DNA from 4 places in the Aneurinibacillus sp. XH2 genome. Region 1 is predicted to be linked to each of the others. Evidence: riboswitches for the same ligand, from Rfam matches in the RefSeq annotation. Region 1 holds a riboswitch; each other region holds the start of a gene.
What was found. Region 1 has a riboswitch for cobalamin ahead of ACH33_RS13535 (S-layer homology domain-containing protein). Riboswitches for the same ligand answer to the same signal wherever they lie in the genome.

Region 1 (5,796 bases):
CCCCTTGAACAATTCCTTTTTCTCTTGCTTTCATAACATAACCGTAATACCAATTTTCCGGTGTAACATCCATAAAAACTTGTTTTGCCTCAACCGCAGGCATTTCATTACGCAATTTCATCAATAACACCGTCAACTGCGCCCGTGTCATGGCCTGTTTCGGAGCAAAACGTTGTTCCACCTCGCTAACGCTTTCCATCAGGCCCTTCTCATACGCTTGATACACAGCCGCCATCGCCCAGTCAGAGATCGCCCCCTCGTCTACAAAACGCATTGGCGTTGTATCTGTGTCAAAGGTAGCCTGGGCTTGTGTTTCCGTTATTTGATAAAGCTTTTCTTTTCCTGTTAGGAACCGATCATACGCTACTAGCGCCATAAGCGCCTGCTCAGTTGCCATTTTATCGGCCGGCTGGCCGATAAAATGGGCGTATCCGCCATCCGCTTGTTTAAAGCGGAATAAACTGGTCACGACATCTCCTTCCTCTTTCACAAATCTTGCATCTTTCGGATCGATTCCAACTGAAGCAAGGGCAATGATAACCTGGGAGACACTTTCGCTATTTTCATCGCCGAACAGTTTATAGCCGCCATTTTTGAGCTGAACCTCAGAAAGCCATTGTACCGCTTTGTCAACCGCCTGTTTTACGTCTTTTTTCTCTAAATATGAAGACAAGGCAGTAATGGCCATCGCTGTAATATCGACGTTGCTTTCCTCTCCTTTTACAAGCGGAAAACCACCATTTGGATTCTGCTGCTGCACCAACCAGTCGATCAACGTATTTCTTGTCCATCTGGCATGATTAGGAATTTCGTATTTACCGCTATCAAAAGCTAACAGCGCGAAAATCGGCCCATTTGTTCCCTGAATGGTCATATGCTCATGATTGTAAATTTTCTCGATTAAATTGTAACCGCCGATGCTGGCTGGATTCCCTCCTGCTGCTTTCACGGCTAGGGCAATGCGCTCATAATCGGTTACTTTGCGAAATTGTCCATTTTTCTCTCTAAGCATTTTTTCGATGGAGGCAAGATAGCCCGGAGGGAGCTTGCGGCCAGCGCGGGCCAGCGCGAACGCTCCCCATTCAGTAAGATTACCATCGCTTGCGTTTGCGAGAATTCGTTTACAAAGAGATTCAATCTCCACATCCAACGATGGAATGGACTGTGCTGTCTTCTCTACTTTGCTGCGATCGATCACCGCAAATTTTGTGAAATGATCCACTTTTCCGATAATAATACCTGTTTTCGCATCCAATACTGCGGGGATCGGAATCCACTCATTTTTCTGCTCGTCCAGCCATGCCAATACAAGAGCGTGTAATTGCTCCGTTTCGATAGGAATTTTTATCATAATGTATATCGATTTGTTAAACTTCGTACCATCCGGCCCGAAATCATATATCCCAGAGACAAGCTCCGGACGTTGAACCATCTGTTCGGTAATCGTGAGCGAAGTTGTTTTGGATAAAGCTTGCGCTGGAACGATGAGTTGTACTTCATCCATATTATCTTTAATTACGCTTTCGACAGCGGCTGAAACGGACTGTTGTAACGATACCGTATGATTAGCCAACGATTGCTTTATCTGCTCCGCTTGCCTGGCATCCATTCTTTCGGCAGCATTTAGCACAACCGTCGTTGTGGCCACTTTGCTTATCGGCTGTGTATTATTCGGCGTAAGACCAATACGGTTAAGTTCATTTTCAACATGCGCCGGAATGGAAAATGTTCCATCTTTGTACGTATCCGCAAGAAAATACGCACCTAAATCCTTGCCGAGATCAAGCGTATAGCGCCAGGCTACAACATCCCCATCTTCTAACATATAAATGCCTGCACTGTAATTGGGAAACCAGCCGTTAACCGAATACATCCAACCGCTCTGCGGACCGCGATCAAACTCCCCCAGCCCATCAATGGCTTCTACGTACAGCGTCGCCCCGGAACCGCGAGATTCTACTTTATTGCCTAACATACGCCGGAGAACGGTATAGGCTGTGTCCCCCTCCTTCAGCTCTACCGACTGAGCAGGCAAAATGACGCCGCGCTGACTATCCCCGATTACGGATAGCGTAATTGTTTTTTTTACAGGAACAGGTGTATTCGGGGGCGTTCCTCCTTCAGGCGGTGTTGATCCATCGGGAAGCGGCGACCCTGGTTCCGTTGGAGGTTTTTCCGATGTTGGTGGTGAAGGCTGAGCCGCGAAGCGATAAAGCGGAGATTTCCCCTTCGTAAATAAATCATATGCTACCAGCGCCTGCAACGCTTGTTCCGTAGCCATCCTATCCGTTTTTCCGCCCGCTACATGGACAAAGCCTCCGTCCGACTGCCGGTATGAAAGTAAATGATGCAACAAATTTTTTCCTGATTTTGTGAAAGCGGCTGAAGTCGGGTCTATGCCATTCGCGGTTAAAGCGATAATCACCTGGGCTGTAGTCTCGCTCGGCTCCGTTACGTCCCCCAAAAAACGAAATGTGTATCCGCCCGTTTCATTTTGTTGAGCCGATAAATAAGCAACCGCCTTATCAACAACCGTTTGCACTTCAGGACGGTTTTTGTATGGCGCAAGAGAGGTCAGCGCCATCGCCGTTATATCGAGATTGCTTTCGGCTCCGGGCGAAAGCGGCCAACTTCCGTCCGCATATTGATGTTGCACAATGTAAGCAATAAGCTTCTCGCGATTCCATTGCGCATCTTCAGGCGTTTTGTAATCTCCGCAGTCAAGGGCGATTAAAGCAAAAATCGGTCCGTTGAGCCCTTGGTTTGTCATGCGAGAATTGTTGTAAATTTTTTCGATGAAGTTATAGCCGGCGATTGCGGTCGGATCACCGCCTACCGCTTTGACCGCTAAAGCAATTCGTTCATAGTCGGTTACTTTACGGTACTGTCCTTTTGCGGCCGCGACCTCCCGTTCTATGCTTTCGAGATAGCTTGCCGGAACCGCTTGTCCAGCGCGCGCAAGCCCGATTGCTTCCCATTCAGATAGTTGATTATGGCTCAGGGCATACTGACTCGCTGTCTGAATCGCCTCTTCAATGCCAACAGAATGGCCAGTAGACTGCTCTTGTACGGTTACTGTATCAGGAGTTACTGTAGTATCGCTCCCCAAATCTCCTCTTATTTTTGGTACAATAGAAGCATAAGCCGGCTTCGGTTGAAACCAAGAAAACCCTAACACTGTAGAAATAAAAAGAAAGAAGATCGTGAATAAAGCAAAATACTTTTTCCATGTATTTCTGAAACCCATTTTCTCATTACCCCCTTCGCTCTTAAAGAAATGTCAATGCACAATAACAAACAAAGCCACCCTTATACAAGGGTGGCCTCACATACAATGAAATGTTGCAATAACAAACAATGGAACAATACAAGAAAAAAAGCATACAAAAGCCCAGCTGTATTGTACACTGTTGTCGTTTCTTTATTCTCACCCCCCGAAGAATCAGAAACATCTTAGAGAAAGGCAGGTCTCCTGGCTCATGGATCATCGCTTCTCCATACCTTCCCATTTCATCACAGAAACAGTGGCGTATATTGCTGGAGTCACTCCCCATTTACAGTGGCGGGACCGCGTCGGATTTGCACCGTTCTTCCCTTTTAAGCAAAAAGCACACAGGCAATTTGCACCTTTCCCCGCTCTTTATTCAATTTTTATTCTTATGATACTGTCTCGACGCTTTTTTGTCTATAATATTTTAACATTTCAAGAAAAAATTTGTATAGAATGCATATTTTCTCAACATGAACAGCGAAACGATACGAAGGAAGTCTTTATACGCAGTTTTTCATCCCGAACACAAGACGCTGCAAGGCTTCCGCCACGCCGCTTTCATTATTAGAGGCGACGATCAGGTCGGCTTTTTCTTTTACGTCCTCCGGTGCGTTAGCCACAGCTACTCCGATTCCCGCCATAGTAATCATATCAAGGTCGTTATAATAATTACCGATAGCGATCGTATCGGCCAGCGAAATATTTAAATATTCGGCAAGGTTACTTAGCGCCGCGCCTTTGGAAGTCGCTTTATCAATAATATCGATATAAGACGGACCACTGCGGAGCGTCCGCACCGGCAAATTCATCGCAGCAAATTCATCGTACGCTTTGTTAAGCTGTTCATCGGTGCCAAATAAAGTGAATTTAACCAGCTTATCCTCCACGGTTAACATATCCTGAATGAGTTTTGGCTGTGCGAGGTATTTTGCGTACATCCGTTGCACGTCTTCGCGCTCCATGCTTTCCGTATACATATCAAATGCGGTGCAAAAGTCCATGTGAATATTTTCCCTGCGACAGTACTCCACCACACCTCTCAATGATTGCATAGAAAAACCGTTTTCCTGCAGAATTTCTTTCGTTTTGGAGTGTGTAGTAACCGCGCCGTTATGACAAATAAAATAACCGTGAATGCCGATTTCTTCAAGAATCGGAAGCACGCTGACAGGCGCGCGCCCGGAACAAAGCACAATTTGTACTCCTTCCTCTTCCGCTGCTCGCAACGCCTTTTTGTTTTTTTCTGTAATCCGGTAGTCGTCTGTAAGTAGCGTTCCGTCGATGTCAATTGCAGCTAGTTTGTATGCCATATATTTCACCATCCAGAATCTTTTCTTTATAATAATGATGCATAGACATCGGGATTCGCCGTATATCTTAACCGTTCGCCTTTTACGCCTAGAAGCACATTTTCCGCCGCTACCATCGCCATGCGGAGACGTGTCTGTACAGTTGCACTTCCAATATGAGGCAATGCTACGACATTATCGAGCGAAAGTAAGGGATGCGAAGGAGGAATTGGTTCTTTTTCAAACACATCAAGCCCTGCTGCCCAAATTTCTTTATTAACCAGCGCCCGATAAAGCGCGTCCTCGTCCACGTTCGTGCCGCGGGATACGTTAATAAATGTAGCCGTCCGTTTCATGCGAGCAAACTGTGCTGCCCCCATCATATAGTACGTTTCTTTTGTGGCTGGCGTTAGCAATACCACATGGTCGGATTTATCCAGCAATTCCTCCAGCGAACAATATACGGCGCCGAGCTTTTCTTCTGCTTCCAGGCGCCGTGTCCGGTTGTGGTACAAAATACGCATATCAAACGCCTTGGCACGACGGGCGACCCCTTCCCCAATGCGGCCCATTCCGATAATGCCAAGGGTCGAACCATACACCTCCTGCCCTGCCATAAACATCGGCGACCAATTCTTCCATTTCCCTTCTTTAATGCAAGCCATTCCTTCACCCAAGCGGCGCGCGGTAGCCATCAATAAGGCAAAAGCTAAATCCGCCGTCGCTTCCGTAAGCACGTCCGGCGTATGTCCAACACGTATGCCGCGCTTCGTCGCTTCGGCAATGTCGATATTATCATAACCCACCGCCATCGTGCTGATGACCCGCAGATGCGGAGCGGCATCCATTACTTCTGTATCAATCCGATCGGCCAGCATAGAATACAAGCCGTGGGCATCTTTTATTTCTTTAAGTAGCAATTCGCGCGGCATTACCTTGTCTTCTTTTTCCCAAACATACAAAGACGCCGTGCGCTCCAGAAGCTCCAATGCCTGTTGCGGAATTTTCCTTGTTACAACGATTTTCGGTTTCATCAATGCTCCCGCTCCCTCCCCTTTTATTCTTTATCTCATCATATCATAGATTTTCCGACGCATTTTCATAAAGAATCGCTTTTTGCATAAATTCATGTGCAGTAGACACGTAAACCATGTACAATAGGCAAAGAAGAACAATTTAAGGCAAGGAGAACGCATGATATGCACAGCAATTTACGAAGTTTTATCGAAATGCTGC
Region 2 (5,796 bases), 1.5 Mb from region 1:
CAACAGTTGCAGCGGCAGCATCGGTTCCGGCGACCTGATCTCAATCCACACGAATACAGCCAGGAACAAGGCCGCGGTCATAAATAGAACAAAAATAACCGAAGACGTCCAGGCATACTGCTGCCCGCCGGTCAAGAATGCGTACAACAACGCTGACATCCCGATGGTAAACGTAACTGCGCCCGCATAGTCGATATGTTGTTTCTTTTTCTCGAACGATTCATGCAAATATAGCCACAACATAATAACAGCCACAATGCCAAACGGCACATTAATAAAGAAAATCCAGTGCCACGATAAAACATCAACGAAAAATCCGCCCACCAGCGGCCCAACAATGCCGGAAATTCCCCAAATTGAGCTAAACCATCCCTGAATTTTGGCTCGCTCTTCAAATGAATAAATATCACCGATAATCGTGAACGTCACCGGCAGTACCGCCCCGGCTCCAATCCCCTGAATAGCGCGGAATAAAATCAGTTGCTCCATCGACTGCGCCAATCCACATAGCATCGAACCAAGTAAAAAGAAGGCGGTACCAATCGTAAAAATAACTTTGCGCCCGAATAAATCTGCCAGCTTGCCGTAAATCGGAGTTGTAACGGACGTTGTCAGCAAATATACCGCAAACACCCAACTCGTAAGCGTAATCCCCCCTAAATCACTTACGATTCTAGGTATCGCAGTACTGACGATCGTCACTTCAATAGCGGCCAGAAATGTTGCAACCAACATTGCGATTGTTACATTTCTTCTGTTTGTTTTCATATGTTCTCTCCTTCACCTTTGCTTTTACCCCCGCTATTGAAGGCGAGGGATTCTGCCTAGGTAGTATAAAGCTTCCAGCATAAAAGTCAATCGTCCGACTTACTGATACGTTCATTCTCCTGGATAAAACCCCCGCTGTGGAGGACAGCGGGGGTTGTTGATTCTTATAAGCCTAAATCAGCAAACGTTGCCATTTCATTCAACATAGCAAGCGATGCTTCCAGCAATGGGAACAAAAGCACTGCACCTGAGCCTTCGCCTAAACGCATGCGCAAATATAACGCTGGAGTCAGTTCCAAATATTCAAGCGCCGCCCGATGGGCTGGTTCTTCTGATAGATGCGATGCGAATAGATACGGGAGCACAGCCGGGCATATTTCATACGCAATCAGTGCGGCTGCGCCCGCGATCACCCCATCGACAAGAACAGCCATTCGATTGGCTGCAGCCCCTAAAGTCAATCCCACCAATCCGGCAATTTCCAGCCCGCCGACCCGCGCCAGCACATCAATCGGCTCCAGTTTGGCACGCCAATTCTTTTCAATTCCATTTATATGAAGTGCCCGCTCAATAATAGCCTCCTTGACCTTCCGCTTCTCTTCATCAATGCCTGTCCCTTTGCCTGTCAGCTCAGTTACAGAACGGCCGGTTACGGCAGCTGTCAAAGCAGTGCTCGGGGTTGTATTTCCGATTCCCATATCGCCTAAGGCCACCGCCTGATACCCCTCTCTGGCCAGTTCCACAGCGATCCGGATGCCGACTTCAATGGCGGCTACGGCTTCCTCCCGGCTCATTGCTGCCCCCTGCGCCATGTTGTTCGTGCCTGCCCTTACTTTTTCTGCTCTCACGCCCGGAGATGTTTTCGCCTTGCTTCCAACATCGACGACGATCACCTCCGCTCCCATCCGGCGCGAGAACACATTAATCGCAGCACCTCCCCGCGCAAAGTTATCCATCATCAATCCGGTTACCTCCGGCGGAAACGCGCTCACTCCTTCTTCGACCACACCATGATCGCCGCACATGACTACCACCGCTTTTTTACGCAACGTCGGCGCTTCTGTCCGTTGAATGCCAGCCAAGCGGATCACCATTTCCTCCAAGACTCCCAAACTTCCTGGCGGTTTGGTTAAGTTATCCACTTTTTTTTGCACCGCTCCCATCATCTGTTCATCCGGCTGGACGATACGACTCAATATGTCCGCGAGCGTAATCTTGGTTGTTTGTTTCACCTTCTCATCCCCATCCTTTTCTCTACCGTTTCAAGAAAATGGTAAGGACGCAGGAAAACAAAGCGCTGGTCACCATGATGAATAAAAAAGCCCAGGTCAAAGAAGACCTGGACTTGCCACATCCGGTTCAATGCTACCTGTTCCTCGAGTAGTCCGCTGCAATAGGCAGGTCTCCTGGCTCCCGGATCAATACCATGTGCCAACAGCCTTCCCAGACGAATCGCCCAGTGACTGTCAGCGGCTCCCCGGCTACAGTGGCGGGCCCGCGTGTTTTCTTCCCTATTCTCCCCGAAAATGGGGCACCTATTGCGTCCTATACACATTTACAAACAGCATACACCGGTTTGTTTATTTTTTCAATACTTGATAGATTCTCGCGATTGCCCAATCCAAATCCTCTTTAGAAATAATGAGCGGAGGCGCAAAGCGAATCGTTGTTTCATGCGTTTCTTTACACAGCAGACCAAGATCTTTCAACGCTTCGCAATATGGACGGGCTTTCTCTGTCAGCTCTACGCCAATAAACAGACCACGGCCGCGTACTTCTTTGATGATTGGATTTTCAATTTGCAATAATTTCTCTTTAAAGTATTCGCCCATTTCCAGCGAACGCTGCACAAGGTTTTCTTCTTCCAATACTTCAAGCGCTGCGATGGCCACGGCGCAGCCCAGCGGATTTCCGCCAAACGTGGAGCCGTGAGAACCCGGTTCGAAGACGCCGAGAATTTCTTTATCCGCAGCCACAGCAGAAATCGGGAACACACCGCCGCCAAGCGCTTTCCCCATAATATACATGTCCGGCTTTACATCTTCCCATTCGCAAGCGAACAGTTTACCTGTACGACCAAATCCGGTTTGAATTTCGTCTGCTACAAAAAGTACGTTATTTTGCTTACAAATTTCACGTGCTTGCTTTAGGAAACCTTCTGGCGGCATCACGATACCCGCTTCGCCTTGAATCGGCTCCGTAAGGAATGCGGCCGTATTAGGCGTAATCGCTTGTTTTAATGCCTCGATGTCACCGTACGGAATGATTTTGAAGCCTGGCGTAAACGGCCCGAATCCACGCTTATAGCTTTCATCGGAAGAGAAAGACGTAATGGTCGTCGTACGACCATGGAAGTTGCCTTCACATACAATAATTTCCGCCTTGTTTTCCGGGATTTTCTTTACATCGTATGCCCAGCGGCGCACTGCTTTAATTGCTGTTTCTACCGCTTCCGCGCCTGTATTCATCGGCAGAATCATGTCTTTTCCGGTCAGCTTGGAAAGCTTTTCGTAGAACTCGCCCAGTTTGTCATTATGAAATGCACGGGAAGTAAGCGTAACTTTATCCGCCTGTTCCTTGAGCGCCTGAATAATTTTCGGATGACGATGGCCTTGGTTGAGCGCCGAATAAGCGCTCAACATATCCATATATTTGTTGCCTTCCGGATCTTCTACCCATACGCCTTCCGCTTTAGAAATAACGATCGGTAGCGGATGATAGTTATTAGCACCGTATTTCTCGGTTTTTTCGATAATGCTTTGTGTTTTGCTCATAGAAGTCGCACCGTTCATGGTTATTCTCCCCTCTATAATAAAAATTACAATACTTCAGAAATAAGCTTCGGCTGCGTGAACTGCAACAGGTAGTCCGGGCCGCCCGCCTTGGAATCCGTACCGGACATATTGAAGCCACCGAACGGATGCACGCCAACGATCGCGCCTGTGCATTTACGGTTAATGTACAGGTTGCCCACATGGAACTCAGCACGCGCCCGCGCCATATGTTCACGGTTGCGGGTGAACACCGAACCCGTCAGACCGTATTCCGTATTGTTCGCCACTTCCAGCGCATGGTCGAAGTCGCGCACTTTTGTGAACGCCACAAACGGGCCGAAAATTTCTTCCTGCATGATCCGCGCGTTCGGAGCCACATCCGCGAAGATGGTCGGCTCGATGAAGTACCCTTCATCCCCCGCCGGCTTGCCGCCCAGCACCAGCCGGCCTTCTTGCTTGCCAATTTCCACGTATTCCATCACTTTGTTGAACGCTTTCTCATCGATCACCGGGCCCGTGTAATTGGATGCATCGCGGACATCGCCCACCTTCAGACCTTTCGTGATTTCCACCACACGGTTTAACACGGTCTCATATACATCCTCATGCACAATCGCACGCGAGCATGCGGAACACTTCTGGCCAGAAAAACCAAATGCAGACGCCACAATGTTTTGTGCCGCCAGCTCCAGGTCGGCGTCTTTGTCGACGATGATGGCGTCTTTTCCGCCCATTTCGGCAACAAGGCGCTTCATCCAGATTTGACCCGGCTTCACTTTAGACGAACGTTCATGAATGCGCAGGCCCACCGCGCGAGAACCCGTAAAGCTAATGAAGCGTGTTTTCGGGTGGTCAACCAGGTAATCACCAATCACTTCCGGACGGCCTGGCAGGAAGTTGACCACGCCCGCCGGAAGACCGGCTTCCACCAGCAGTTCATAAAACTTATAAGCAATCACAGGCGTTTGGCTGGCCGGCTTCAGGATCACGGTATTTCCTGTTACAATCGCGGACGTTGTCATTCCTACCACAATCGCCAGCGCAAAGTTCCACGGCGGAATAATAAAGCCAACGCCAAGCGGAATGTAGTCCAGATGGTTGTCTTCGCCCGGAAGATGGACGAGCGTCTGACGGCCACGGTCTTGCAGTTCGATCATTTGTCGGCCATAGTATTCCATAAAATCGATCGCTTCCGCTGTATCAGCGTCCGCCTCCGCGCGGCTTTTGCCGGCTTCGAGCATCAACCAGGCGGAGAATTCATGCTTTCTGCGGCGCAGGATGGCTGCGGCTTTGAAAAGATACCCCGCACGTTCTTCGGCCGGAACGCGAGACCATGTTTTGAACGTTTCCCATGCTGCGTTCATCGCTTTATCGGCCAGCGCCTGATCGGCAGCGGCTACGCGGCCAATTACCTCATGTTTGGCGGACGGGTTTATCGATACGATTTTGTCTTCGGTCATGATTTCCTCGCCGCCGATCACGAGCGGATAGTCGCGGCCAAGCTCAGCCGATACTTTCTCCAGCGCTTTGTTAATCGCTTTCATATTCTGTTCATCAGCGAAATTGGTAAACGGTTCAGGACGATATGGAATCATCGGAACAACCTCCTGTTAACATTCATTTTCTATATCATTAATTACGTATTTATGCAATTTACATGCCAAATTCATGAAAGCGTAGTTCCACTCATTTTGTAATAAAATCCTATCAGCCATTATTAAAAATATTTTGCAGCAAAATAAATTAGCACTATATACGCAAAATATTTTTGCGATTTTATTTATCTTCATCAATTTGAATTTGTCAAAAAACTACCTGTCATGTATCATGAAAAAACAAAACCATCATAAATGTAAAGAAAGGGCGAAAGAGATGTTTAAAACAGGAAAGTATGAAGCATCCCGCGAACAAAATTACGAGCTAGTCGGCAAGCAACTTAAAGCGCTCATCGAAAATGAACCCAACCGTATCGCTAATCTGGCGAACGCGGCCGCCCTATTGAATCAGTTTCTCAAGCGTATTAACTGGGTCGGTTTTTATTTATATGAGGAAAATGAACTTGTGTTAGGGCCTTTTCAAGGGCTGCCGGCCTGCGTACGCATCCCGCTCGGCAAAGGCGTATGCGGCACAGCCGCCAGCGAACGCCAAACGCTATGCGTAGAAGACGTAAATAAATTTCCGGGTCACATCGCTTGCGACGCCGCCTCCCAGTCTGAAATTGTTGTACCAATGATCAAGGACGGCCAATTAATCG
Region 3 (5,796 bases), 610 kb from region 1:
GCTGTAGAAGAAAACTCCTTCCAGAATCATGTCAGCGACAAGCCCCTCGAAGAAAGTCTGAGGACTTTTTTGATCCCGAAAACGCTGGTACATGTCTGCAATGAAAAGATTTCGCTCCAGCAACACCTCGTCATGTTTCCAGTATTCAAATACGTCTTTTTGAGTCTGGTAATCAACCAGGCTGGAGAGCACATAAGAATACGATTGATTGTGAATCACTTCCTGCTGGTTAATAATAGCGGCAATTGCCACCAGAGAGGAATCTGTAAAGTATTGCCCAACATCGGTCACAAAATTGGTCTGCATGCTATCCAAAACAGCAAGAAGCCCGATAATTTTCTTAAAAGCGTCCTGCTCGATCGGTGTCAATTCCGAAAACTGCTGCTTGTCCTTGTTCATCGGAATCTCGGACGGAATCCAGTGGTTGGAAATTAACACCTTGTACAGCTTATACATGGCCGGGTGTCGGATATCGTCCCAGTTTAATACCCCAGAACACTTGCCATTAATGATTTTGTTTGACTTGTTTGGAGCGTTTGTCTCAAAAACTTTCTGTTGCTGCAGCATTTCCGTTCCCCTTTCTGCTATTATGTGCAGGCTTCGCACTGATGAATCTCAATCGCACGGCTGCGGATGTAGTAGGTTGTCTTCAATCCCTGTTTCCAGGCCTCCATATGCAACCGTAGTAAATCCCTGGCATGGATGTCAGGACGGACATATAAATTGATACTTTGTCCCTGATCGAGATGACGCTGGCGGGCGGCAGCCTGTTTGATCGACCAGTGCTGATCCAGATGATACGCTCCCTTGTAGTACCACAGTGTGCGAGAAGACAAATCGGGAGCTGGATTGGCAATTTTGTATGTGGTCTTCTCTTCATAAGCGACCGGCTCGAACACTGGATCAACAGAAGCGGTGGAGCCAGCAATCAGCGACGTTGAGCCGGTTGGTGCAATGGCCATCAGATATCCGTTTCGAATGCCGCATACGGCTACTTCTTTCGCGAGTTCTTTCCACTCGGGAGAATCATAACGTCTGCGGACAAAATATTCTCCATTTTCCCACTCGCTGCCTGAAAAGAGCGGATAGGCTCCTTTTTCTTTCGCTAATTCCAGTGAAGCGCGAATGACTAAATAATTGATTCGTTCAAACAACCGATCGTTGAATCTAACCGCCTCTTCACTTTCCCATCTGATTTTATTGACGGCGAGCAGATGATGTAATCCAAAAGCTCCAAGCCCAATGCCTCGATACTTTTTGTTAGTATAGTGGGCCTGTAGAACATCAATCTGATTTACGTCAATCACGTTGTCCAGCATGCGCACCTGAATGGGAATTAATCGTTCCAATACGTTTGCGGGTACCGCACGCCCCAGATTAATGCTGGAAAGATTGCAGACAACAAAATCGCCCGGTATTTTCCGAATCACAATCTCTCCGTCCTGTAACACTTCTTCGCACACCGTTGTAGGAGACATGTTCTCTAGAATTTCCGTACACAAATTGCTGGAGTAAATCATTCCCGCATGTTTATTCGGGTTCGCGCGGTTAACAGTATCCCGGTAGAACATAAACGGAGTTCCCGTTTCCAACTGCGAGATCATGATCCGCTTCATGATTTCTATAGCCGGTACCGTCACACGGCTCAAGCTGGCATTACGGACGCACGCTTCGTAACGTTCGCGAAAGCTGCCTTGCCCCGGCTCCTCATCATAGAAATCCTCCAGAGAAAAGCCCATTACATTGCGAACTTCATGCGGATCAAATAAATAAAATTCCTCTCTGTTTTCTACCGCTTCCATGAAAAGATCAGGGATACACACACCCGTGAAGATGTCATGCGCCCGCAAGCGCTCATCACCGTTGTTCATTTTCAAATCTAAAAAAGCCAGGATATCTTTGTGCCATACATCGAGATAAACAGCAACGCTGCCGTTTCTTGTTCCAAGCTGGTCGACGCTTACCGCCGTGTTGTTCAGTTGGCGAATCCAAGGAATAACCCCGCTCGATTTGTTTTCATAGCCGCGAATGGAAGAGCCACGAGCCCGCACTTTTCCCATATATACGCCGATGCCGCCTCCCATTTTGGACAGCCGGGCAATATCGGTGTTGGAATCGTAGATGCCTTGCAACGAGTCATCAACCGTGTCCACAAAGCAGCTGGAAAGCTGGCCCCCCCTTGCTTTTCCCGCATTCGCCATAGTCGGCGTTGCCACCGTCATATACTGATGACTCAGTGCCCAGTAGGCTTCTTTCACCAGCGCCAATCTTTTTTCTCTGGGTTCTTGCATCATGAGGTGCATAGCAATGATCATAAATCGCTCCTGGGGCAGTTCAAACAGGTTGCCGGTGTAATCCCTGGCCAAATACCGCTCGGCAAGAGTAACAATCCCCAAATAAGTAAATAGCTTGTCCTTTTCGGGATCGATCTCTTGTTCCAGTTCCATAATGTCTTGTAAGCGGTAGGCCGTTAGCATCTCCTTTTGATAAATGCCCTTTTCCACTAACTGCTCCAACAGGTCGAGAAAAGAACCATAGGGACGAGAAAGTCTGAATGGGTATGCACGGCTTCGGGCCACTTCGTGATACAGCGCAATGATATATGCTCTAGCTGCAACATAGGTCCATTCCGGCTCCTCTTTAGAGATCAGCTCCGCGGCTGACATGGAAACGATTTTCGCCAGTTCTTGTTCCGTTAGTTCTTTGTGTTTCCCTTTCGCGAACGTACCCCGAATAAGCGCATCCGCATCTAATTGGGGAAAATCACTCAAGATATCGCTGATGAGTGAAGGAACCTGTTTATCCATATCAAAAACAAATGTTTGCAATTCTTCCATCTCCTTTGCGGTAATAAAAAAAGCATCCTCTCCCGTTGGGTATAAGGATGCTTGTAATAGGCAATGAAAAAAGGCATACCTGTGCCTAAGCTTAACGCGCCTAAGAAAGGGCAAACGCCCTCATGACTGATTACACCTCCCCATCCTCGTGGTTCCAACGGTGCTTTCTTTATGGCAGGTCTCCTGGCTTACGGATCATCGCTTCTCTATACCTTCCCATTTCAGTCTTATGAAACAGTGGTGAATCCAAGAGTTGCTCCCCGTTCACAGTGGCGGGACCGCGCCGGACTTTCACCGGTCTTCCCTTTTAAGTGTTTACCTGATCTCTTAGTAAGATAAAAAATCATGCAAACACACCATAAAGCTTACCTATATTTAGTTTTATAAGGAGATTATAACATAATATATTGTGGTTAATAAAGGAACCTTTTGGGCATTTCAGAAGAAAGCAGAACATTCCTTAACTTAAAGCGGCTCCCGGCAAAAACCAGGAGCCTTCCTTCATACAAAACGACTTCGCTTTTTTCTTTTCCACAAGTAATAAATGACAAGCACCGCGCACGCGGCCAAAACAAACGCGTCCCCGTAATGTAAATACGTTTTAATCTCCGCCCAATTCTCACCTAGAATCCAGCCTACATAGGCAAGGGCCGTACACCACATCGTCGTGCCAAGAAAACTATAGACAATAAAACGCAAAAATGGCGCACGTGCCATTCCCATAGGCAAGGAGATAAACGTACGGATAGCCGGAAGCAAGCGAGTAAAGAACCCAACACTATCTCCATGCCGGGCCAACCAGCGCTGCGCACGTCGTACTTCATGCAGCGGGAAGATGAACCTAAGCGGCCCCTCCAACAAATGTCCATAACGATGCCCGATGATATATGCGACAACGCAACCGATCGTGCCTCCAAAGCTTCCCGCCGCAATCGCAAAAACCAGGTCCATCTTGCCTTGAGAAGCCAAAAAACCGGCGAACGGCATAATTAGCTCGCTCGGAATCGGAATACAGGCGCTTTCTAGAAGCATGCCGAGAAACACACCCATATACCCCAGATAGTCGATAATGGCGGTAATCCAGGATCCAATCGTTTCAAGCATTTTTCCCATAAGTCCGTCCCCCTTTATCAACTATCCTATACACAAAATCAGTTTATAGAACCCTTGACCTCTTTGTTTACCTCAGCTTGGCCATCCACCGGATTTTCCAGAAGTTCACGAATGTATTCTTTTGTCCGCTCTGCACGTGGATCGATTACCTGTGCCCCACCAATCGTTTTTTCCCGCAAAATCGTAGAAGGCGGAATTTGTTCCGTCTGTAGATTCTCCAGATCGATTTTATAGGCCAGGTTTGCCAGACGCAACATATCGGTGGAACCCATATTAGTCGTTACATAAGGAGAAATAGCCTCCAGCACACGCGGCACTTTCCAGATACTCGTTCCACTTTTCGCCTTTTCAGCCAAAGCTTTCAAGAATTTACGCTGCCGCTCTGTCCGGCTGAAGTCGCCCATTTTGTCGTGGCGGAAACGCACATATTGCAGCGCTTTACGACCATCCAGGTGCTGATAGCCTTTTTTCAGCAGAATATCATAGTACCCATTATTTTCATACAAATAGTATTCCATGTCTTTTTCAACATACAAATCAACGCCGCCAAGCGCATCCACTACTTTTTCAAACCCTTTAAAATCGGTCACTACATAATATTGAATCGGAAGCCCGGTTAAATTCTCCACCGTCTCAGCCATCAATTCCGGGCCGCCAAGTTCATATGCAGCATTAATCCGGTTTTTTCTATGACCCGGAATTTCTACCCATGAATCGCGCAAAATAGAAAATAGATGCGCTTTTTGAGTTACCGGGTCGATGCTTACTACCATAATTGAATCTGAACGCGTAGACTCCTCATAATCACGCTTGTCCACACCCAACAATAAAATATTGACACGTTCTTTTCCCGTCCATTCCGGAAGCGATGTCGCGGTGCCCGGTTTCTGAATTTTCGTCGTGAAAGAATAAAAAGAATAGGCGTAATACGCACCTAACCCGATTCCGAATAATAACAAAAAAACAAACGTCATTCTTAGAATGGTTTTTAACGTTCTCATGGAATTAACAAAACATCCTTTCTTTACAGTGAGCAAAACACCATTCTTTATTATAGCGCATCAGGATGTTTTATCACTATGTTTAATTTCATGCCATTACACCAGATAGTATTCGCTTATTCTTTTTATCATAACAACTACCATTTACGGAAATACTGCTTGCTTGTGAAATAGATGCCGAATCTTGTACCGTCCGGCCTTACCAGATGATAATCCCCGTTGCGCTTTTTCTGCGGCCGCAGCGGCACAACCGTCAAATCGGGCTCCAGCCCAAGAATCAGTCCCCGCTCCATATCTCGGCTTGCGATAATAATATCCTTCTTGACAGAAACCGGTGTAACTGACGGATAATAACGATTTTGACCAACCGCCCGCATAACTCCTGCCATTGCCCAATCACTGCTGGTCGCATTGCGCACATGGTTTAAAAATGAAACGCCTACTTGAACCATTTGCGGCTCAGCCCCAAACAAATAAACGGGATACTTTCCATTTATTTTATGTTCTTTCTTTCCCAGCGCGATAATTTGCTCCGCAATATAGCGATCCGCCTGACTTACATTTTTATAATCAACAATCTCCGCTACATTCACAACGGTGAAAATAAATGTCAGGCTGGCGATCAGCATACCGTATACAGCCCGTCCCACTCTCTTTCTAACTATCAGCAACAGCAAACCGTCCACAAGAAGCGCAAGCCCTATGAAAGACGGAAATACATTGCGCAACGCCAGTCCGCTTTTATCAAGAATAAAGAACGGGGAAAGCGGTACAACTGCTATGATAATTCCGAGCAGAATCTCCACGCCCGGTCGGCGCAACCTGCTTTCCTTGTCTGCCATCCG
Region 4 (5,796 bases), 960 kb from region 1:
TCGTGCATAATCGGAGCACCAAGCAAGGAAGCACACGAATTAATGGCTGAAATTCCAGGTATAACTTCGACCGCAATCCCTTCTTTCTCCGTCCATCCCTTTTCCATAAGCACTTCATATACCAATCCGGCCATGCCATATACACCAGCATCACCACTCGAAATAACGCCGACTACTTTGCCTTGTTCCGCCTGACGCACTGCCTCCTGAGCGCGTCCTACTTCCTCCGTCATACCGGTCTGAACCACGATCTGGTCTTCCCGCAACAACCCGCGAACAAGTTCCACATACGTGGTATAGCCAAGAATCACTTCGCATTCTTCAATTGCTTCGCGGGCTCGCTGCGTAATGTGCTCAAAGCTTCCAGGTCCAAATCCGATAATTAGTAATTTTCCGCGTTTTCCATCCATATATCTCACCCCGTTACCGTTTTATTAATCAACCAAACATCTCGCTAACCGTTCTTTCAAATCCGCAACATTACGTGGCCTCGCTTCTGTCTCAGGGAAAAACGAAGGTACGAGTGCTTCCCACACATCAAACAAAAGAGGAACACCCAACTGTAGCCCTTCCAGCACATCGCGCCGCGCAAACACCTCATTCGGTGCACCTTCCAATGCAAGCCGTCCATCTTCGATAACAAACACCCAATCCGCCCACTCATAAGCTAGATCGATATCGTGCGTCGCCATCACAATGGTTGTCCCTTCTTCTCTGTGAATTCTTTCTAACTCTTTCATCAAAAGACGCGTATGCAGGCGATCGAGATATGCTGTTGGTTCATCTAGAAGTAAAAGCTCCGGTTCCAGTACCATTACTCCGGCCAGTGCTACTCTTTTCTTCTGGCCAAGGCTTAAGTGATGCACCGGACGCTCGCGGAAATGTTCCAGGCCGAAACGAACGAGCGCCTGTTCCACCTTCCGCTTCGCTTCATCATCCGAAAGACCTGCGCTGCATAAGCCGTATGAAATATCTTCAACCACTGTGCTGGCGATAAGTTGCTGTTCCGGATCTTGAAAGACCAGTCCGACTTTCTGCCTGATTTGGCTGAGAAACGTACGCCGATAAGAGAATGCTTCCCCTTTCCACTTCACGACCCCGCGTTCTGGTGCATAAATTCCGTTCATATGCAAAAACAATGTCGATTTTCCGCAGCCGTTATGTCCGAGTAGTGCGCAGCGCTTGCCTCTGGGCACCCGCATTGTCAGACCATTCAAAGCAGGAGTTTCACTTCCCGGGTATGTGTAGCACACATCCTCGATTTCCAAAAGCCAGTCCATTCTTCTCACCTTCCCGTCCACCATTCAAGCGCAACCAACAGCAAAAAAACTGCTGCCGCCTCGGCCGCGTATCTTCTCGAAACAAAAGCATGTGAAGAAGCTAATACCCTCAAGTCTCCATCAAATCCGCGCGCCGCAAGTCCAATCGAAAGCTGCTGATAACGCTGTACTGTCCGGGCAAATAATCGCGCAACCAATCCGCCGGCATCCCGCATCTTGCGCGAGAATCCATGTCGGGCTCCCCTTGCTTTATAGGCAATCCAAAGCTGTTCCACCGTTTCTAAAAACACGAAAACAAACCGATACATAACAAGCAACAAATCTGTCACCATACAAGGGACACCAATCCGCCGCAGCACGGCTAAAATTTCCGTAAATGGAACCGTCAACAAAATAAAATACAAACAAGAAACGGAAGAAAGCGAACGAAGCAATAACGCGCTCGCTTTCTTCATACCGGCCACGCCAATATATACATGAAAAACTCCGAAAGAATAAATAAATACCGTCTGCTCTGTTATCTCCGCTATTGACCGCGCCGTAATTTCCAGCATAATTGGCGGCAAGCTAAGCGCAAGAAATAAAGAAATTGCCCCCAATAGCCGCAAATAAATACGCCAAGGAATGCCGGCATAGCCCACAATCCAGACACTCATCCATACAAAAACTGCTATGTGAGTAGGCGCGTGCGCCACCATAACAAAACAAAGCATAGTAATGCCAATTACCAGTTTCTGAATCGGAGATACATGGCGCAGGCGATTCGTATAAGCAAGCGTATCAAGCTGAATCTTCATCCGAACATTCCCGCTTTGTAGCCCGACCCTTATAATAACCGATGCCATACCCTATAATACCGGCGCCAAAGGCCGCCTGAAGCGCGAATAGAAGGCTTTCCGTCTCACTTCCCGGCGGTTCAAAAAGCGGCTCGAACCACGGTTTGTATTCTGGTGCCATTTCTGTCACCGCCTGTTCCGCCGCGCCGTCCGCTCCGCCAAAATCCGAATCTTTAATCATGACAAGCGGAATCACCATCAACGCAGCTACTACCAAAATAATCAACACATTCATTTTCCAAACCGAATTTTTCATAAAGAATTACGCTCCCCGTTTAATAGATTGCAGCGTGTTTAATTCTTGTCTGTTATACACCATAAGCCAGTTCCATACCAGCACCGTCAGCAACCCTTCGCTAATCGCGAGCGGAATCTGAGTAACCGCGAAAATTCCAGCAAACTTTGCGAAAGAAGCCAGCACTCCGCCACTTGCCGCCGGAAATGCCAGCGCCAACTGTAAAGAAGTAACAACATAAGTCGCCATATCGGCTAATGCCGCCGCCAGAAAAACGGCCAAACGTTGCTTTCCCGTTGAACGAACAGTCAATCGGTACACACTATATGCTACGAACGGCCCAACCACGGCCATGGAAAACGCATTTGCACCCAATGTGGTTAGTCCACCATGTGCCAAGAGTACGGCCTGAAACAAAAGCACAAAGCTTCCTAACACTGTCATCGCCAGCGGGCCAAACAATACCGCCCCCAATCCCGTCCCGGTCGGATGAGAACTGCTTCCTGTCACGGATGGAATTTTCAGCGCTGACAAAACGAATGCAAATGCGCCCGCCAACCCGAGAAGCAATTTCGTCTCCGGTTGCTCTTTTGTTAATCGCTTAAGAGAACGAAGTCCCATCAGGAAAAAAGGTAAAAACAGCACCCACCAAAAAACGGCCCAACCTACTGGCAAAAAGCCTTCCATAATGTGCATCGCATAAGCAGTGTTAGGTTCGTTAAGCGAAAAATAAAGCGCGAACCCCGCAACAACTGCAGCAAACGAGAGCATACGTTTTCTTTTCATTCACTTCTTCCTCCCTTTCATACATGCAATTTCTATCAGCAATAAGAAAATCTAGCAAGTTGCGCTCTCATCCTTTAATAATGAAAATAAAAAAGCATCTTTTCCCACAGAAAAGATGCTTCGGTAAACAAAAGCGCAAAATCAATCTACGTGCCTGTGTTATATGCCCCTTTGAACACCTCACCATCCTCGTGGTTTTGCAGTGTTTCTCTTCACGGCAGGTCTCCTGGCTTCGGGTCTGACGAACAACCGCCCCCTTCCCATTTCACAGGCAGAAATAGTGGGTTTAATATCAGCAGTGTTCTTCCCTTCACAGTGGCGGGACCGCGTCGGATTTGCACCGAACTTCCCTTTTAAGTTCTCCATTCCAGCATCTGGTGGAACTTTGAACACCGTAAAGTTTACATATACAGTTGTAAGTGAGCCCATGATAACATGAATTTGAAAATAATTCTACTGGTAAACACTTATTTTTTGAAAAATTATAGACTTTAGTACAGGAAAGAAATCAGAATACTAGTAACAGCGCCAACCCAATTTATAAGACTCAGGCTTACTATTACTTTCATGTAGATCGAATCAAAAGAAATAAGAAACCCTGCCTTTTGGCAGACAGGGGCGAAATTCAACTATTTAAGGCGATTAAAGTTTGGTATGGGTACCATCACATTACGGTAAATTCCCGGATTTTCCGCACCCGCAAATCGCGACTGTTTTCGGTTCTTCAATATTCACAATGAACGGCTGTTTTCCTGTCCCTTTGTGAGAGTCATCACAATACGGAGGGTTCCCAGTCAAACCACAAGCACAATAAGCTTTTTTTCCGGGTTTCTCTTGTATTACATAGGGTTGCTTCCTATCATACATAGCCATCTCCATTCCTCCTATATCCATCTTTTTTGCTCTTTCAACGTTCGTATTGTGATGAGAAAAAGGGGCGATTTACCAATTCCATTTTTTCCTAATACGAGACAGAAATATTCATCCGTTATTTAATCAATCGTAGAAACAAGAAGAAGCGGAACATGGAACTTATTTGATTTTATCTTTTTGCAAACACAACATTGGTAATTTTGCACATTATTTGATTCTAAAGCAGGGAATTCTTTTTCAAATTTCCATGGTCGAAGCCGTCTCATTTGGCAAATATATAGCTACCGATTAAGGGGTTAACAAACGGTTATTTGGCAATACTGGCTCTTATCATCACAATGATAAGGAGCGGATTATGTTATGAAAAAATCACTGATTACAAACTTACGAATGAAGCATTACGAAAGGAAGAGCGTGCGATTTCTGATGCTTTTTTCCGGCAGCGTGTGACGGCCGTTCGACTGATTCTTGAAGGTTTTTCTACGGTAAAAGCTGCAGAAGTACTGGGCATTTGTCACTAGTCTGAGACGCCTTAGAAAAAGGCGCCGCTCACGTAAATAACACCTGAAATTTTTCAAACGAAGAAAGGGAACTGACCCTTCCCTATCTAAGTTAAAAATATGCTTAAGAAATTTTCGAAATCACAAGTATGGATAATTGCTTTAGTGGTCTATGTGCTAAGTACCATTAATTACAAAAATCCTTCTACACTTGATAAGATATCCATTACTTTGGCATGTATCTTATCAGCTCTTGTCATCTGGAATTTCGTATTACACTTATATAAAGAAAGGATTGAAAAATGAACTATACCTTTAACAGTACAAAAGAGTTAAAACAGTTTATCGCAAAGGAAGTCTTGAGCTCGGCTGAAGCTATTGAATACCTAGGGATTAGTCGTGCACGTCTAAGCCAGTTAATTAAGAACGGCAAACTTATCCCCATCAAAAAACTGCAACGGGATAGTCTGTTCCTAAAAATCGATGTAGAGAAAAAAAAGTAAGAGCTTGAAGAGTTAAGGAAGAAATACAGACCATATGATTAAAAATAAGACCCGGCTACACCGAGTTATTTTTGTTCTGGCATCCATGTGAATACGTAGTCAGGTTTCGAATTCTTTAGGACAAGCTGACCGTTTTCTGTATGTACTTCCCGTTTGCCTGTATCGATAAGCTTCTGAAGGTCTTCGGGTAAGGGGATATTGCCGTTTCCTGTTGCGGCCAAGTAAAGGAATCTCTATCTCTGTCTGAGCTCACCTTTCGCTGTGAATGTGGTTTTGTGGCAAACAGGGACTAGAATGCTGCTACCAATGTCAAAATGAAGGATTGCGACTGTTAACATAACTATAAATAGAGCATGGAACAGGCTCGATAGCTAAGTAAATTTCGTACTGTTAGGTATGATTACCTTAGAAGCCCCCATCTCCAAGCGAAGCGTAGGTGACGAATTCACATTGAATATAGGTTTTTGTCTATGTCATAAACCTATATATAAACATAATTTATGATGAGCGCTAACACTCGAAATATAAAGGAGGTATACTCGATGTACTGGTATCATGATCCAAATTATGTGCAGCAGTATAGTCCGGACATACAACAATATGATTACTACGTTTATCCTGACCTTGAGAGACAACCACAACTATTTGGGAGAGTTAATCAACTTGAAAGGCGTGTAAATGAACTAACCTTGCAAGTAAATCAGCTGCAAAATACGGTGGAACGTCATACAAGAAGGCTAAATCGGTTAAATCAACGTCTACGTGTAGTTGAGAATAGGCTGC

Region 2: linked by a shared signal. The riboswitch ahead of cobT (nicotinate-nucleotide--dimethylbenzimidazole phosphoribosyltransferase) and the one ahead of ACH33_RS13535 (S-layer homology domain-containing protein) in region 1 are both predicted to bind cobalamin.
Region 3: linked by a shared signal. The riboswitch ahead of ACH33_RS16590 (ribonucleoside-diphosphate reductase subunit alpha) and the one ahead of ACH33_RS13535 (S-layer homology domain-containing protein) in region 1 are both predicted to bind cobalamin.
Region 4: linked by a shared signal. The riboswitch ahead of ACH33_RS00215 (energy-coupling factor ABC transporter permease) and the one ahead of ACH33_RS13535 (S-layer homology domain-containing protein) in region 1 are both predicted to bind cobalamin.

Annotation. Positions count from the first base shown of each region.
Region 1 is NZ_CP014140.1:2,737,168-2,742,963, forward strand. Features, by position in the region: gene ACH33_RS13535 (S-layer homology domain-containing protein) at 1-3,247, opposite strand, end outside; cobalamin riboswitch at 3,446-3,646, opposite strand; gene ACH33_RS13540 (Cof-type HAD-IIB family hydrolase) at 3,772-4,581, opposite strand; gene ACH33_RS13545 (2-hydroxyacid dehydrogenase) at 4,608-5,594, opposite strand; gene ACH33_RS13550 (UbiD family decarboxylase) at 5,760-5,796, shown strand, end outside.
Region 2 is NZ_CP014140.1:608,921-614,716, reverse strand. Features, by position in the region: gene ACH33_RS02935 (MDR family MFS transporter) at 1-768, opposite strand, end outside; gene cobT (nicotinate-nucleotide--dimethylbenzimidazole phosphoribosyltransferase) at 933-2,000, opposite strand; cobalamin riboswitch at 2,148-2,322, opposite strand; gene ACH33_RS02925 (ornithine--oxo-acid transaminase) at 2,349-3,542, opposite strand; gene pruA (L-glutamate gamma-semialdehyde dehydrogenase) at 3,587-5,137, opposite strand; gene ACH33_RS02915 (GAF domain-containing protein) at 5,415-5,796, shown strand, end outside.
Region 3 is NZ_CP014140.1:3,343,105-3,348,900, forward strand. Features, by position in the region: gene ACH33_RS16585 (ribonucleotide-diphosphate reductase subunit beta) at 1-564, opposite strand, end outside; gene ACH33_RS16590 (ribonucleoside-diphosphate reductase subunit alpha) at 588-2,807, opposite strand; cobalamin riboswitch at 2,994-3,213, opposite strand; gene ACH33_RS16595 (DedA family protein) at 3,339-3,950, opposite strand; gene ACH33_RS16600 (LCP family protein) at 3,989-4,951, opposite strand; gene ACH33_RS16605 (hypothetical protein) at 5,089-5,796, opposite strand, start outside.
Region 4 is NZ_CP014140.1:36,994-42,789, forward strand. Features, by position in the region: gene cobJ (precorrin-3B C(17)-methyltransferase) at 1-410, opposite strand, end outside; gene ACH33_RS00200 (energy-coupling factor ABC transporter ATP-binding protein) at 435-1,280, opposite strand; gene cbiQ (cobalt ECF transporter T component CbiQ) at 1,286-2,077, opposite strand; gene ACH33_RS00210 (energy-coupling factor ABC transporter substrate-binding protein) at 2,061-2,372, opposite strand; gene ACH33_RS00215 (energy-coupling factor ABC transporter permease) at 2,379-3,137, opposite strand; cobalamin riboswitch at 3,337-3,549, opposite strand; gene ACH33_RS20300 (CDGSH iron-sulfur domain-containing protein) at 3,807-4,031, opposite strand; gene ACH33_RS00225 (hypothetical protein) at 4,322-4,531, shown strand; gene ACH33_RS00230 (helix-turn-helix domain-containing protein) at 4,870-5,013, shown strand; gene ACH33_RS18940 (hypothetical protein) at 5,079-5,234, opposite strand; gene ACH33_RS00235 (hypothetical protein) at 5,517-5,796, shown strand, end outside.